2 regions of the Microbacterium shaanxiense genome follow, and region 2 is predicted to be linked to the other one. Evidence: predicted binding sites of a transcription regulator. Region 2 holds the regulator's gene; the other holds the start of a gene.
The links. Region 2 encodes HrcA, which represses chaperone genes, less so after heat shock. Its sites were predicted from a motif close to TTNGCACTCGNNNNNNNCGAGTGCNAA; they were not measured.
Positions count from the first base shown of each region.

Region 1: a site for HrcA is predicted at 2,338-2,364, ahead of groES (co-chaperone GroES). Genes of this name have one in related genera too.

Region 1 is NZ_BAAGXE010000001.1:133,058-140,635, forward strand. It holds gene ACYVG2_RS00610 (hypothetical protein) at 1-1,036, shown strand, start outside; gene ACYVG2_RS00615 (class I SAM-dependent methyltransferase) at 1,040-2,314, opposite strand; gene groES (co-chaperone GroES) at 2,452-2,748, shown strand; gene rarD (EamA family transporter RarD) at 2,830-3,759, shown strand; gene ACYVG2_RS00630 (ABC transporter substrate-binding protein) at 3,891-5,144, shown strand; gene ACYVG2_RS00635 (NAD-dependent epimerase/dehydratase family protein) at 5,332-6,321, opposite strand; gene ACYVG2_RS00640 (ABC transporter ATP-binding protein) at 6,347-7,096, opposite strand; gene ACYVG2_RS00645 (ABC transporter ATP-binding protein) at 7,093-7,578, opposite strand, start outside.
Region 2 is NZ_BAAGXE010000004.1:266,596-274,173, forward strand. It holds gene ACYVG2_RS14760 (PhoH family protein) at 1-852, opposite strand, end outside; gene ACYVG2_RS14765 (HIT domain-containing protein) at 902-1,249, opposite strand; gene ACYVG2_RS14770 (16S rRNA (uracil(1498)-N(3))-methyltransferase) at 1,311-2,039, opposite strand; gene dnaJ (molecular chaperone DnaJ) at 2,052-3,167, opposite strand; gene hrcA (heat-inducible transcriptional repressor HrcA) at 3,208-4,242, opposite strand; gene hemW (radical SAM family heme chaperone HemW) at 4,332-5,549, opposite strand; gene ACYVG2_RS14790 (DUF1990 family protein) at 5,563-6,216, opposite strand; gene lepA (translation elongation factor 4) at 6,278-7,578, opposite strand, start outside.

The sequences.
Region 1 (7,578 bases), on a different contig from region 2:
AGAGACGGATCCAGACCCCGAGCCCCGTACGACGACCTCGTCGACCTCGACGACCTCGACCACCTCGTCAGACGAGCCGAACGCTGACCCTCCCCAAGCGTCCGCTTCGACCGAGGGGCAGCCGTGGCGCAGGCATCCGCTCGCCTTCGCCGTCGCGGCATCCATCGCACTCGTCCTCGGAGTCGGGATCGGCTGGCTCGTGTTCGGCCGCGACACCGGGCCGGGCATCCCGATCACGGCCGAGCAGCAGGTGCGCGGCGAGCAGCTCGCCGAGGAATCGAATCTCGACGCCGGCTCGATCCTCCCGATGGCCGAGGACGACGACGTGCTCGTGTGGGTGGGCACGCGCGACTCGGGCGAGATCACGTGCATGATCATCGAGGACGGCGAACACGATGCGCCGTCGTGCGCGCCGACGGAGTCCATCGCCGAGACCGGCCTGTACGGGATGCTGTCCCGCGACGCACCGGCCGGTTCTCTCGAAGACGCGCCCGAGAACGCCACCGAGATGATCAGTGCGTCGATGGGCTTCGTCCGGGAGGACGAACCGGTCGTGATGATCCAGCGGGGATGGTCGTCCTCCGGGACGGACTACCTCGACCAGTTCACCGACTCCGAGCAGCGCGCGACGGCCGAGAGACTGCTCGACGACGGCCTCGACGAATGGTCGCCGATGCTCGCGGCGTACGACGGCGACACGCAGATCTGGATCGGCACGCGCGAGTCCGGTCAGCAGGCATGCATCTACTACGGGGGTGGTCCGGACGCATCCTCCGTCTGCGGGCCGATCGGAGAGGCGCAGACGGACGGGATGACGATGATGGTGCCGTACCGGGTGGGTGAGACTCCGAGCTCGGTGTCCGTCACGCTGCGCTACACCGACCAGATGATCGCGTCGGTCGTGATCACGCGCGACGCCGATGCATCCGGCGCTCCGGTCGGACCAGGGTCCGGCGACCCGATCGAGTTCACGTTCGAGGATCCGACGCACGACGACCTCGTGAGCGAGGGCGAGACCGGCGAGACCCCTCGCTGAGCCTCAGACGCGATCCGCCAGGATCGCCATCCGCCTGTCGCCCGCACGAGTGAGGATCAGCGTCGCGCTCTGCGAGCCCTTCAGAGTGAGCTTCTTGCGGAACGCCGCCGGATCGACGTCCATCCCGCGCTTCTTGATCTCGATCGTGCCGATGTCGTTGCTGCGCAGCGCCTGGCTGATGGCCTTGGGGTTCGCGGCCATCACCCCGCGCACCCGGAACGACTGCACGAACGGGCTCGTCAGCGCCGCGTCTCCAGTGAGATAGGCGATCTTCTCGTCCAGCATCCCCGCGTCGATGCTCCGCGCGACGTCCCCGATCAGGCGGGCACGGATGACGGCGCCGTCTGGCTCATGCACGAACGCGCCGAGCTCGCGGACTCCGGCATCCTCGGCATCCGCCCCCGCCGTGAGCTCGTGCGACTCGTCGCCGCGCATCACGAGCGCCGCACGCCGCACGCCTTCGCGCGCCAGAGCGCCGGACCACAGCACCAGTTCGACCACGCTGCCGTCGGCGCTGACCCACTGCGCCTCGGCATCGGCGGGAAGGGCGTCGCGATCGTGGCCGGGGCCGAGCTTGATGCCGGTCGGCATCCGCGAGGCGAGGTCGAACGCCCAGTCGAGGGAGGGGGAGTAGTCGGATGCCGTGACCCGACGCGTCTCGCTGTGACCTGTGGTGCGGCGGGCAGGGTCGAGCCACACCGCCGTACGCGTATCTCGGAGAAGTGCAGCATCTTCGGAGGAATCTGCCGAACTCGTCCGACGATGCTGCAGTTCTCCGAAGTCAGCGCTCGCGAAGTTCGCGCTCACGAACTCCTCGGCTGTGCCGTGCTGCACCGCGGCATCCTCCCCGAACGGTGCCAGGTTGTAGGCGGCGATCGCGGCGGTCACCTCATCGGCGTCCACAGCCACGACGTCGAGCCCGGCTCCTGCGAAGGCGAGGGAGTCGCCGCCGATGCCGCATCCCAGATCGGCCACGCGCGAGATCCCGGCCCGGCGCATGCGGCCGGCGTGCCGTGCGGCGACTCCCAGACGCGTCGCCTGCTCGAGGCCTGCTCTGGTGAACAGCATCCGCTCGGCGAAGCCACCGAACTTCGCCGCGCCCTTGGACCGCAGATGCGCCTGGCCGACCACAGCCGACACGAGATCAGGGGAGTGCCCGGCTCCGCGAAGGCGTGACACGGTCTGCGCGACCTCGGCGGTCGATGAGATCGTGCCCGCCTCGTCGAGCAGCCGAAGGCCCTCGGGGGTGAGCAGCGCGGTCAGCTCGGACATCTCCACCGGTTCAGCCTACGCGGCCGAAACTGGCACTCGCATTGCATGAGTGCCAGCCGACGCCCTACACTTGTGATTAGCACTCTCGGGTTGAGAGTGCGAACAAGTCTTTCGTGTCAGCGTCAAGAAAGAAGAGGTAGACCGTGTCGGTTTCCATCAAGCCGCTCGAAGACCGCATCGTCATCCAGCAGGTCGAGGCAGAGCAGACCACCGCTAGTGGCCTGGTCATCCCCGACACCGCCAAGGAGAAGCCCCAGGAGGGCGAGGTCGTGGCTGTCGGCCCCGGCCGCATCGACGACAACGGCAACCGCGTCCCGCTCGACGTCTCCGTCGGCGACCGCGTCCTGTACAGCAAGTACGGCGGAACCGAGATCAAGTTCGGCGCCGACGAGTACCTGGTGCTCTCGGCTCGCGACGTTCTCGCCGTCGTCGTTCGCTGAGCGACTCGACGACAGCGTAAAAGGCCCGGATGCTTCGGCATCCGGGCCTTTTCGCATCCCCGCCGGTCCTAGGGTGGAGCAGTGAGCCTCGAAGCATCGCCCCGCACCCGCGCAGCAGGAGCCGCGTACTCGGTGGCCGCCTACCTGATCTGGGGGCTCCTGCCGCTGTACTTCCTGCTGCTCGTGCCGACCGGGCCGTGGGAGGTCGTCGCGGCGCGCGTGGTCTTCTCGCTCGTGTTCTGCCTGCTGCTGCTCACCGTCGCGCGCGGATGGCGTCGCATCATCGCCATCATCCGGCAGCCGCGGCTGCTGGCGTGGACCGCGCTCGCCGGTCTGCTGATCTACGTCAACTGGCAGGTGTTCCTGATCGGAACCCTCAGCGGGCACGTCGTCGAGACAGCGCTGGGCTACTTCATCAACCCCATCACGACGGTGCTGCTCGGCGTCTTCGTGCTGCGCGAACGCATCCGCACACTGCAGTGGGTGGCCATCGGCATCGCGCTCGTCGCGGTGGTCGTCATCATCGTGGCGTACCGCGCGTTCCCATGGATCGCGCTGCTGCTGACGGCGTCCTTCGGCACCTACGGGCTGATCAAGAAGAAGATCGGACCCGCGGTGGATGCCGTGAGCGGTCTCACCCTCGAGTCGTTCTGGCTGATGCCGATCGCCATCGTGCAGCTGGTCGTCGTGGCGCAGACCACTGGCATCACCTTCGGCACCGTGAGCACCTGGCACACCGTGCTCATGCTCCTCGCCGGTGTCGCCACGGCTGTGCCGCTGCTGCTGTTCGCCTCCGGCGCCCGTCGCATCGATCTCACGGTGATCGGGATGATCCAGTTCATCACCCCGATCATGCAGTTCCTCACCGGTGTGCTGCTGCTGCACGAACCCATGCCCCCTGAGCGATGGATCGGTTTCATCATCGTGTGGATCGCGGTCGCGGTGTTCGTCATCGACCTGCTGCGGGCGGGTCGGCGAGGCAGACGAACCCGCGTCGCGCCGGTCGCGTGAGTGCGCGCCTGAGCGGCGTATTCAACGCGAAACAAGATCGTTAGCGCACCGATACCCAGCAAAAGCGCGCTCGCCATAAGGTGGGATCATCCGGGCATGTATCGCCATGCCCGTCGTCGCAAAGGAGCATTATGAACCGCACGCAGACGCGTACGAAGTGGCTTGCCGGCATCGCGCTGGTGGGCGCATCGGCGCTCGTGATCACGGGCTGCAGCACGCCGGCCCCGGAGTCCACAGAAGACACGGGCGGCGGCGATCGTCCGGCCGACGTCGATCTGACGCTCCAGCTGGGCTCGCTGCTTCCCTCCACAGGCTCGCTGTCCTTCCTCGGTGCGCCGATGGAGGCCGGTGTGCAGCTCGCCGTTTCCGAGATCAACGAGGCGGGCGCCGGCATCACGGTCGAGCTCACGTCCGAGGACGAGGGCGACCTCGACAACAAGGCGTACGAGACCTCGATCACCAACCTGCAGAGCGCAGGCGTCACCGCGATGGTCGGCGCAGCGTCCTCGAGTGTGACCAAGCTCATCCTCGACGGCAACGCGGGATCCGGCATCCTCACGGTCTCGCCGTCGAACACGTCGGCGGACTTCACGGGCATCAACCCGCTGTACTTCCGCACCGCACCGAGCGACAACCTCCAGGGCGAGGTGCTGGGCAACCAGGTCGCAGAGGACGGGCACAAGACGCTCGGCATCATCTACCAGAACGACCCGTACGGCACCGGCCTCTTCGAAGCCATCAAGGCGACTTTCGAGGGCACCGGCGGCGAGGTCGTCGCCGAGGCGTCGTACAACCAGGGCGACGGACAGTTCAACGCCCAGGTGCAGACGATCGCCGCGGCGAACCCGGATGCCGTCGCCATCGTGTCGTACGACCAGTTCGCCACGATCGCGCCGCTGCTCGGCAACGCGGGCGTCGACACGGGTGCGCTGTACCTCGTCGACGGAAACCTGAAGGACTGGCCGGACCTCGGTGTGAGCCTCGAGGGCTCGAAGGGCACGCGCGCAGGCGCTGAGCTGCCCGACGACTTCATCGACCAGCTGAACGAGGTCTGGACGGCCGAGGGCAACGAGCCGATCGACGCGCTGACCTACTCGGCAGAGGCGTACGACGCCACGATCCTCATTGCCCTCGCGGCGCTGCAGGCCGTGTCGGTCGAGGGCGAGGACATCGCCGGGCGCATGCAGGAGGTCTCCGGCGGTTCCGGTGAGGGTGAGAAGTGCACCAGCTTCGCCGACTGCGCCGAGATCATCAACGGTGGTGGCACGATCGACTACGACGGCTACTCCGGCGAGGTCACGTTCAACGACGACAACGACCCCGAGGGCGCCGCCATCGGCGTCTACGAGTTCGACGCCGACAACGTCCACGCGCGCATCAAGTAACACGCACTGAGAAGGGGCTCCGGATGCAGCATCCGGAGCCCCTTCTTCGTGCGTTCGCGACGGCCGAGTCGGGCGACACCTGTCAGTCGAAATGACGCTTGTCAGTCCAGATCACCGGTTATTCGCTGACATCTGTGAATGAGACTGACAACTGTGCGCCGAGCCGGCGGTGCACGTGCGGCATGCGCTACCCGGCGGACAGGGCGTGCGCCGCGATCCGGTCGAACTGCGCGTCGCGGTCGGCGTCGACACGCTGAGCATCGGGATGGCCGTCGAAGTACGACAGGATGCGGCGCGCCCCCTCATCGAACGTGATGGTCGTCCGGAACTCCGGCACCAGTGCCTGCACCTTCGAGGTGTCGAACACGATCGAGTGCGCCTTGTCGCCGAGCAGCGTCGGGCCGAGCTCCGCCGCGAACGCCGCGATCGTGTCGGAGGCGACGTGCACGAGCTGCGGCGAGGGCACGCCGGCCGCATCCGCGAGCCACCCGTAGATCTGGTTCCACGTGGGTGCGTGCGAGCCCGTGATCGTGTACGCCTCGCCAATCGCCTCCGAGCGGCCGATCAGCCCGGCGAAGGCGACGGCGAAATCGTCGGAGTGCGTGATGGTCCACTGGGTCGTCCCGTCGCCGTGCACGATGACCGGACGGCCAGCGCGCATACGGGCGACGTCGGTCCAGCCGCCCATCGTCGGGATGGACTGCGCGTCGTAGGTGTGCGACGGGCGCACCACGGTGACGGGCAGACCCCGGTCTCTGTGCGCGCCGAACAGCAGATCCTCGCACGCGATCTTGTCGCGGGAGTACTTCCAGAACGGGTTCTCCAGCGGCGTCTGCTCGGTGATCGGCAGCTGCGCCGGCGGCTTCTGGTACGCGGACGCCGAGCTGATGAACACGTACTGCCCTGTGCGGCCCTCGAAGACGCCGAGGTTGCGTTCGATGTCGGCGGGGGAGAACGAGAGGAAGTCGGCGACCGCATCGAACTCGCGACCCCCGAGCGCGGTCTGCAGCGCAGCGGCGTCGTGGATGTCGGCGGACACGACCGTGACGTCATCCGGCAGACCGCGTCGCCCGCTGCCACGGTTCACGACCGTCACATCGTGCCCACGCTCGATCGAACGGCGCACGCACGCCGCGCTGATGGTTCCCGTGCCACCCAGATACAGAATGCTCGTCATGAGGACGAGCCTAGAGGGACACGGACTACGCCGCGTCCCCCAGCGTGCCGAGGTACAGGCCGATCACCTTCGGATCGTTCAGCAGCTCGCGTCCGCTGCCCTCGTGCGCGTCGCGGCCCTGATCGAGCACGTAGCCGCGGTCGCAGATCTGCAGGCAACGCCGAGCGTTCTGCTCGACCATGATCGTGGTGACGCCGGCCTTGTTGATGTCGGAGACGCGGATGAACGCGTCATCCTGCCGCACGGGGGAGAGACCCGCTGAGGGCTCGTCGAGCAGCAACACCGACGGATCCATCATCAGCGCACGCGACATCGCCACCATCTGACGCTCGCCACCCGAGAGGGAGCCGGCGCGCTGCTTGAGCCTGGTGCCGAGCTCGGCGAAGATGCTGCTGACGAACTCCAGCCGTTCGGCGTAGATCTTGGGGTTCTGGTAGAGCCCCATCTGCAGGTTCTCCTCGATCGTCAGCGACGGGAACACGTTGTTCGTCTGCGGCACGAACGCCACACCTCGTCGGACGAGCTTGTCGGCCTTCAGGCCCACGATGCTCTCGCCGTTGACCGTGATCTCGCCGCCGCGCACCTGCACCATCCCGAAGATGGCCTTCAGCAGCGTCGACTTGCCGGCCCCGTTCGGGCCGATGATGCCGATCAGCTCGCCCTTGCGGGCGATGAGGTTGGCGCCGTTGAGGATGTTCACGCCCGGCAGATAGCCGGCGTGAACGTCGGTCATCTCGACGACGACGTCTCGTGAGTCGACGGTGTCCGCAGTCATGCCTTCCCCTCCTCGGGGTTCCCAATCTCGGCTTCCGCCTCGGCTTCTATCTGCTCACGCAGCTCGGCGGCCGCGGCATCCGAGATCACCGGCATCCGCCCGGTGACGGCGCCGAGATCGACATCCTGATGCGCACCGAGGTAGGCATCGACGACGGCCGGGTCGTCCATGACGGTGCTCGGCGGGCCCTCGGCCACGACGCGACCCTCAGCCATCACGACCACCCAGTCGGCGATGTGACGCACCATGTGCATGTCGTGCTCGACGAACAGCACGGTCATCCCGAGGTCCTTCAGATCGAGGATGTGCTCGAGCAGCGACTGCGTCAGCGCCGGGTTGACCCCTGCCATCGGCTCATCGAGCATGACCAGCTGAGGGTCGCTCATCAGCGCCCGCGCCATCTCGAGCAGCTTGCGCTGCCCGCCGGACAGCGAGGCCGCGAAATCCTTCTCCTTGGCATCGAGCTTGAAACGCGTCAGCAG
Region 2 (7,578 bases):
GACGTCGGCGCTGGTGAGGCGGGCGAAGTGGATGTCCTCGATGTCGTCCAGCACGCGCGTGACGAGACGGAGGCCGGATGCTCCCTGCGGCAGGTCCACCTGCGTGATGTCTCCGGTGACGACCATCTTCGTGCCGAAGCCGAGACGGGTGAGGAACATCTTCATCTGCTCGGGGGTGGTGTTCTGCGCCTCGTCGAGCACGACGAACGAGTCGTTGAGCGTGCGGCCTCGCATATAGGCGAGCGGCGCGACCTCGATCGTCCCCGTCGCCATGAGCCGGGGGACGACATCGGGATCCATCATCTCGTTGAGGGCGTCGTAGAGCGGGCGAAGATACGGGTCGATCTTGTCGTTGAGCGTGCCCGGCAGGAACCCGAGCCGCTCCCCCGCCTCCACGGCCGGACGCGTGAGGATGATGCGGGTGACCTCCTTGCGCTGCAGCGCCTGCACGGCCTTCGCCATCGCGAGGTAGGTCTTCCCCGTTCCCGCGGGGCCGATGCCGAAGACGATCGTGTTCTCCTCGATCGCGTCGACGTAGTCCTTCTGCCCCTCGGTCTTCGGGCGGATCACACGGCCGCGCGTCGACAGGATCGCCTCGCCGAGCACCTCGCTCGGTCGCGGGCCGCCCTCCTGCCGCAGCATGCGGGCGGAGCTCTGCACATCGCTCGGCGCGAGATCGTAGCCGTCTCTGGTCATCGTGAGCAGTTCCTCCACCAGGGTCTTCGCAGCGGCGACGGGTGCGGCCGCACCGGTCAGGGTGATCTCGTTGCCGCGCACGAGCACCTGCACCTCGGTGTGCTCCTTCTCGAGCATCCGAAGCAGCCGGTCCTGCGGTCCGAGCAGCTGCACCATGGCGATCCCGTCGACATAGATCCGCTCGACGGTCTGGGCAGAGTTGGGGTCAGGCAACGAGGCTCTTCTCGGTCAGTCCGCCCGCGAGTATGTGCGCGTGGACATGGAACACGGTCTGCCCGGCGTTGGCGCCGGTGTTGAAGACCAGACGGAAGTCGCCGTCGGCGTGGTCAGAGGCGAGCTGACCGGCGAACGAGATCAGCTCGGCGAGCAACTCCGGATCGCCTGCGGCAAGCTCGGTGACATCGCGGTACTGCTCGGTCTTCGGGATCACGAGCAGGTGAACGGGTGCCTGCGGTGCGATGTCGCGAATGGCGAACAGCTTCCCCGTGGACGCGATGATCTCACCGGGAACGTCACCGTTGAGGATGCGGGTGAAGATCGAGGGTTCCGTCATGTTCCCAGTCTACGGGGCGGTGCCCCTCGGGCGGCGAGCTTCTGAAGGCTCGGCTGGGGGCTTACCAGCGACCGAGTGTCGCGGACAGCACGGCGATCGCCGCGGGGCCCGCCGTCGACGTGCGCAGCACCGTGTCGCCGAGGCGGACCCGTTCGGCACCGGCGGCCTCGAACGTCGCGAGCTCCTCCGGGGCGATCCCGCCCTCCGGCCCGACGATGAGCACGATGTCGCGGTGGTCCGGCCTGACCGACGACAGCCGCGAGTCGGCGGTCGGATCGAGCACCAGCATCCGCTGCCCCACGGTCTGCGCGACGAGCTGCGCCGTCGTGAGAGGGGCTGACACCTCCGGCACCCATGCGCGGTGCGCCTGCTTGGATGCCTCCCGCACGATCGCGCTCCACCGGTCGCGTCCCTTGGCGGCTTTCGGGCCCTCCCAGCGCGAGATGCTCCGCGCTGCCTGCCACGGCACGACCTCGTCGACGCCCAACTCGCACGCCGCCTGCACCGCGAGTTCATCACGATCGCCCTTCGCGAGGGCCTGCACGAGCACGAGTCGAGTCGACGGGGCCTCGGCCTGCACTCGGCCGGTGATCCTCACGTCGACACGTGACGCTGACACGTCCGTGACCGCACCGTCCAGCCACGTACCTGCACCGTCGCCGATCGTCACGGTCTCACCGACGCGCAGTCGCCGCACGACCGCCGCATGCTTGGCCTCGGTGCCCGTCAAGGACACGATGTCGCCGATCGATGCCGAGCCCGAGCTCTCCACCAGGAAGTGCAACGCCATAGGGTCCTCCGATCAGTGACGGAATCTGTCGCGCAGCTTCGAGAACAGCCCCTGTTGGAACTGTGCGAGCTGCGGACCGGGCGCCTTCTGCTTCTTCGCGAAGTCCTCGATCAGCGCGCGCTGCGACGAGTCGAGCTTGGTCGGTGTCACGACCTGCACGCCTACTCGAAGGTCGCCGCGCTGGGTGCCGCGCAGCGGCGTGATGCCGCGGCCCTTGATCGTGAGCACGTCGCCGGACTGGACGCCCGGACGGATCTCGAGATCCACCTTGCCGTCGAGGCCGTCGATCGCCGTCTCCGTGCCGAGGATCGCGTCGGTCATCGACACTTCGAGCGTCGCGAGCAGATCGTCGCCGTCACGGCTGAAGGCGGCGTGCGGCGAGACGGTGACCTCGACGTAGAGATCGCCGTTCGGGCCGCCCGCCCTGCCGACCTCGCCAGAGCCCGGCAGCTGCAGGCGCAGACCGGTCTCGACGCCCGAGGGGATGTCGAGCGAGACGGTGCGACGCGAGCGCACGCGGCCCTGGCCGGCGCACGTGCCGCACGGGTGCGGGATCGTGGTGCCGTAGCCCTCGCAGCTGCCACACGGCTGCGACGTCACGACGTTGCCGAGCAGACTGCGCACCTGGCGCTGCACGTGCCCCGTTCCGCCGCAGATGTCGCAGGTCACGGGCGAGGTGCCCGGCTGCGTGCATGAGCCCTGACAGGTCTCGCACAGCACCGCCGTGTCGACCTCGATGTCGCGGTGCGCCCCGAACACGACGTCGCCGAGGTCGAGCGTGACGCGAACCAGGGCGTCCTGGCCGCGTTCGCGACGAGACCGCGGCCGGCCGCCCCGGCCGCCGCCCTGGGCTGCTCCGAAGAACGTCTCGAAGATGTCGCCGAAGCCTCCGAAACCGCCGAAGTCACCGCCACCGGCGCCGTCGCCACCGCCCATGTCGTAGCGACGACGCGATTCGTCATCGCTGAGCACGTCGTAGGCGTGGGTCACGCTCTTGAAGCGCTCGGCCGCGTCCTCGCCTGGATTCACATCCGGGTGCAGCTGTCGAGCGAGCTTCCGGTACGCCTTCTTGATCTCGTCCGTCGTCGCGTCACGCGACACCCCGAGAACCTCATAGTGGTCCGCCACAATCACCTTCCTGCATGTGCAAACTGTCGAGCGGTCCGCGTCAGCGGCTCGCTTCGTCCTCATCGAGCATTCGCGACAGATAACGGGCCACAGCCCGCGCCGCCGCGAGATTGCTCGGATAGTCCATGCGCGTCGGGCCCATCACACCGACCCGCGCCGTGCCGCCTGGCGTCAGGTAGTTGCTCGCCACGATCGAGGCCTCGGGGAGCCCGAACGGCTCGTTCTCCGTGCCGATGCTCGCCGCGAGTCCGTGCTCGTCGGTGACCATCTCGCTCATCAGACGCAGCAGCGTCACCTGCTCTTCGATGGCTGCCAGCAGCGGATGGATGCTGCCGCGGAAATCCTGCTCGCGGCGCGCGAGTGTCGCCGCTCCCGCCATGACCAGGCGCTCCTGCCGGAACTCGTCGAGCTCCTCGCCGATGATGCCCCCGAGCACCCGCACCGCCGCGTCCGTGCGGTTGTCGCTCTGCCCCTCGACGAGCAGCTGCACCCGATCGGACGCCTCACGCACCGACTGACCGGTGAGCAGCGCCGACAGACGGGCGCGCAGCACAGCGACATCCTCGTCATCGAGATCGATGGGCAGACCCGCGATGCGCTGCGAGACGCCGCCGGCATCCGTGACCAGCACCACGAGCAGTCGGTTGGGTGCGAGCGCGACGAGCTCGATGTGCGTCAGGTGCGCCCGCGCGAACGAAGGGTACTGCGCGAGCGCGACCTGACCGGTGAGCTGCGTCAGAACCCTGACGGTGCGCGCCATCAGGTCGTCGAGGTCGGTCGGATCGGTGAGGAACGACTCGATGGCGCTGCGCTGCGCCGACGAGAGCGGTCGCAGCTGCGCCAAGTGGTTGACGAAGACGCGGTATCCCTTGTCGGTCGGCACGCGCCCCGAGGACGTGTGCGGCGCGGTGATCAGCTCTTCGTCCTCGAGCTGCGCCATGTCGTTGCGGATCGTCGCCGCCGAGACGCCGAAGGAATGCCGGTCGACGATCGACTTGCTGCCGACGGGCTCGTGCGACTCGACGTAGTCCTGCACGATGGCTCTGAGAACCTGAAGACCGCGTTCAGTGACCATGTCGCACCCTCCCATCTGGCACTCGAATACTCGGAGTGCCAATTCTACCCCGCGCGCGCTGAGAGCCGGCGGGAGACCCGCAGCACGCGTCAGTCGGTCAGCGCGCGCACCACGGCATCCGCGAGCATCCGTCCTCGCAGTGTGAGACGCACACGTCCGCGCAGCGCAGCGACGCCGTCGATCAGTCCGTCGGCGATGAGACCTGCGACGCCGTCACGATTGTGCTCGGGAACATCGGCGATCGCGAGACCTTCCGCGAGCCTGCTCTCCAGCAGCACCCGCTCCAGCAGGTGCGCCTGCGCATCGGGACGCTCTGTTCCGGCCGCCGGCGATTCGGATGCCGCGATCCGCTGCGCGTACGCGGCAGGATGCTTCACGTTCCACCAGCGGAGCCCCGCGACGTGACTGTGCGCGCCGGGACCGAAACCCCACCAGTCGCTCCCCCGCCAGTACGCCAGGTTGTGCCGCGAGCGCTGCTCGTCGCTGCGTGCCCAGTTGCTCAGTTCGTACCAGTCGTATCCCGCAGCCGCGAGACGCGCGTCGGCGAGCTCGTACATGTCGGCCTGCAGGTCGTCGTCCGGCATCGGCACCTCGCCGCGACGGATCTGGCGCGCGAGCTTCGTGCCGTCCTCGATGATCAGTGCGTAGGCGGAGATGTGGTCGGAATCCAGAGCGAGCGCGTCATCCAGCGATGCCTCCCAGTCGGCGAGGGACTCCCCGGGCGCGCCGTAGATCAGATCCACGCTGACGGCGAGTCCCGCGTCCTTCGCGGCGTCGACCGCCGTGCGCACGTTCTCGGGCCGGTGGGTCCGGTCGAGCGCGGCCAGCACGTGCGGAACGGCGGACTGCATGCCGACCGACAGCCTGGTCACCCCTGCATCCGCGAGCGTTCGCGCGACCGCGGGCGTGACCGTATCGGGATTGGCCTCCACCGTCACCTCGGCGCCGTCGGCCATCCCGAACGCGTCGACCGCGCGCTCCAGCATCCGCGCCAGGTCTCCGGCCGGAAGCAGCGTCGGCGTTCCGCCGCCGAAGAACACCGTGTCCATCGGGCGCAGTGCGCCCGCATCGGAGAGCACCCGTCGGGCGAGCGCGATCTCTGCGGAGAGCGTGTCGGCGTAGTCCTCCTGCCGCGCACCGCGCAGCTCACCGGACGTGTACGTGTTGAAATCGCAGTATCCGCAGCGCACGCGGCAGAACGGGATGTGCAGGTATGCCGAGAATGGCACCTCCGCATCGATCGGCAGGTCGGCGGGAAGCCGGCCGTCGGACGGCGCGGGGTCGCCGAGCGGCAAGGGCCCGGCCATCAGAGTCGCGCCATCACAGCGGCGTCGCGTACAGCGGAGAGATCGCGCGGAGGTAGCGCGCGAAGAGCTCTTTGCGACGACGCTTCACGAGCGTACGCAGCATCCGATAGATCAAGGCGTTGGGTGCGTCGAACGCGCGGACCGTGAACCAGACCTCGTCGGTGCCCTCGCGCCACTCGATCTCGAAGAGCTCTTCACCACTGACGACAGACCCGCCGACCGTGCCGAGCACGAATCCGATCCGCCGCGGTTCCTCGGTCACCGAGATGACGCGGAGTTCAGCATCGGCACGCATTCCGGCGACCCGCCCATGCAGGCGCAGAGTCATGCCCGGTCCTACGAACGGCACGCCCTCCGCGTCGAAGCGCTGCTCGATCTCGCGCGTGCTCGGCGCGATCGGATTGCCCTCCGCATCGAAGCTGACCCCGGAGTATGCCGGACCGGCAGCGGGGCGCACGTCTTCGATGCCGAGCCCGGCCGCCCGCTGCGCCGTCCACGACAGCAGCGCCTCACCGGCGGAGCGGAATCGTTCCTCGCCGCTGCCGATGCGCCAGGAGTCCTCGGCCGGCACGCTGCGCTCCGGCGGGTACTGCATCAGGTCAGGGGCATGAGTGGCCCCGACGGCGGCATAGTCCACCGTGTCGTCTCGGAAAGTCCCGCGCCGCATGAGTTCCAGCCTACTTCGGGTTACCTGAACGGACACCTCCCGCGCCGCGGGAGGTGCAATGCTACTTCTTGTCCTTGCCGTCGACGTCACCGCTCAGCGCGGCGATGAACGCCTCCTGGGGGACCTCGACGCGGCCGACCATCTTCATGCGCTTCTTGCCCTCCTTCTGCTTCTCGAGCAGTTTGCGCTTACGGCTGATGTCACCGCCGTAGCACTTGGCGAGCACGTCCTTGCGCAGGGCCCTGATCGTCTCGCGGGCGATGATCCGCGCACCGATCGCCGCCTGGATCGGTACTTCGAAGTTCTGGCGAGGGATCAGCTTGCGCAGCCGCTCCGCCATGAGAGTGCCGTAGGCGTACGCCTTGTCACGGTGCACGATCGCGCTGAACGCGTCGACCTTGTCGCCCTGCAGCAGCACGTCGACCTTCACGAGGTCGGCGGCCTGTTGGCCGGAGGGTTCGTAGTCGAGGCTCGCGTAGCCCTGGGTCTTCGACTTCAGCTGATCGAAGAAGTCGAACACGATCTCGCCGAGGGGGATGTTGTATCTCAGCTCCACCCGCTCCTCGGAGAAGTACTCCATGCCCAGCAGCGAACCGCGGCGCGTCTGGCACAGTTCCATCACGGTGCCGACGTAGTCCTTCGGAAGGAGGATCGCCGCCTTCACCATGGGCTCGGCGACCGACGCGACCCTGCCGTCGGGGTACTCGCTCGGGTTGGTCACCGTCACCTTCTCGCCCGTATCGGTGGTCACCTCGTAGATCACGCTCGGAGCGGTGGTGATGAGGTCGAGGTCGAACTCGCGCGCGAGCCGCTCGGTGATGATCTCGAGGTGCAGCAGGCCCAGGAACCCGCAGCGGAAGCCGAAGCCGAGGGCCACCGACGTCTCGGGCTCGTACACGAGGGAGGCATCGGACAGCTTCAGCTTGTCGAGCGCCTCGCGGAGCTCCGAGTAGTCGCTTCCGTCGATTGGGTACAGACCGGAGTACACCATCGGCTTGGGGTCGGTGTAGCCCGGAAGCGCTTGGGTCGCTCCGCCGCGACTGGTCGTGACGGTGTCGCCGACCTTCGACTGCCGCACATCCTTCACGCCGGTGATGAGGTAGCCCACCTCGCCGACACCCAGTCCGTCGGAGGGGATCGGCTCAGGGCTGGAGACGCCGATCTCGAGGAGCTCGTGGTTCGCGTGCGTCGACATCATCTGGATGCGCTCACGCGGGGACAGACTGCCGTCGATCATCCGCACGTAGGTGACGACGCCGCGGTAGGCGTCGTAGACGGAGTCGAAGATCATGGCGCGGGCCGGAGCATCCGCGTCGCCCTTGGGCGCAGGGATGTCGCGCACGATGCGGTCGAGCAGCTCTT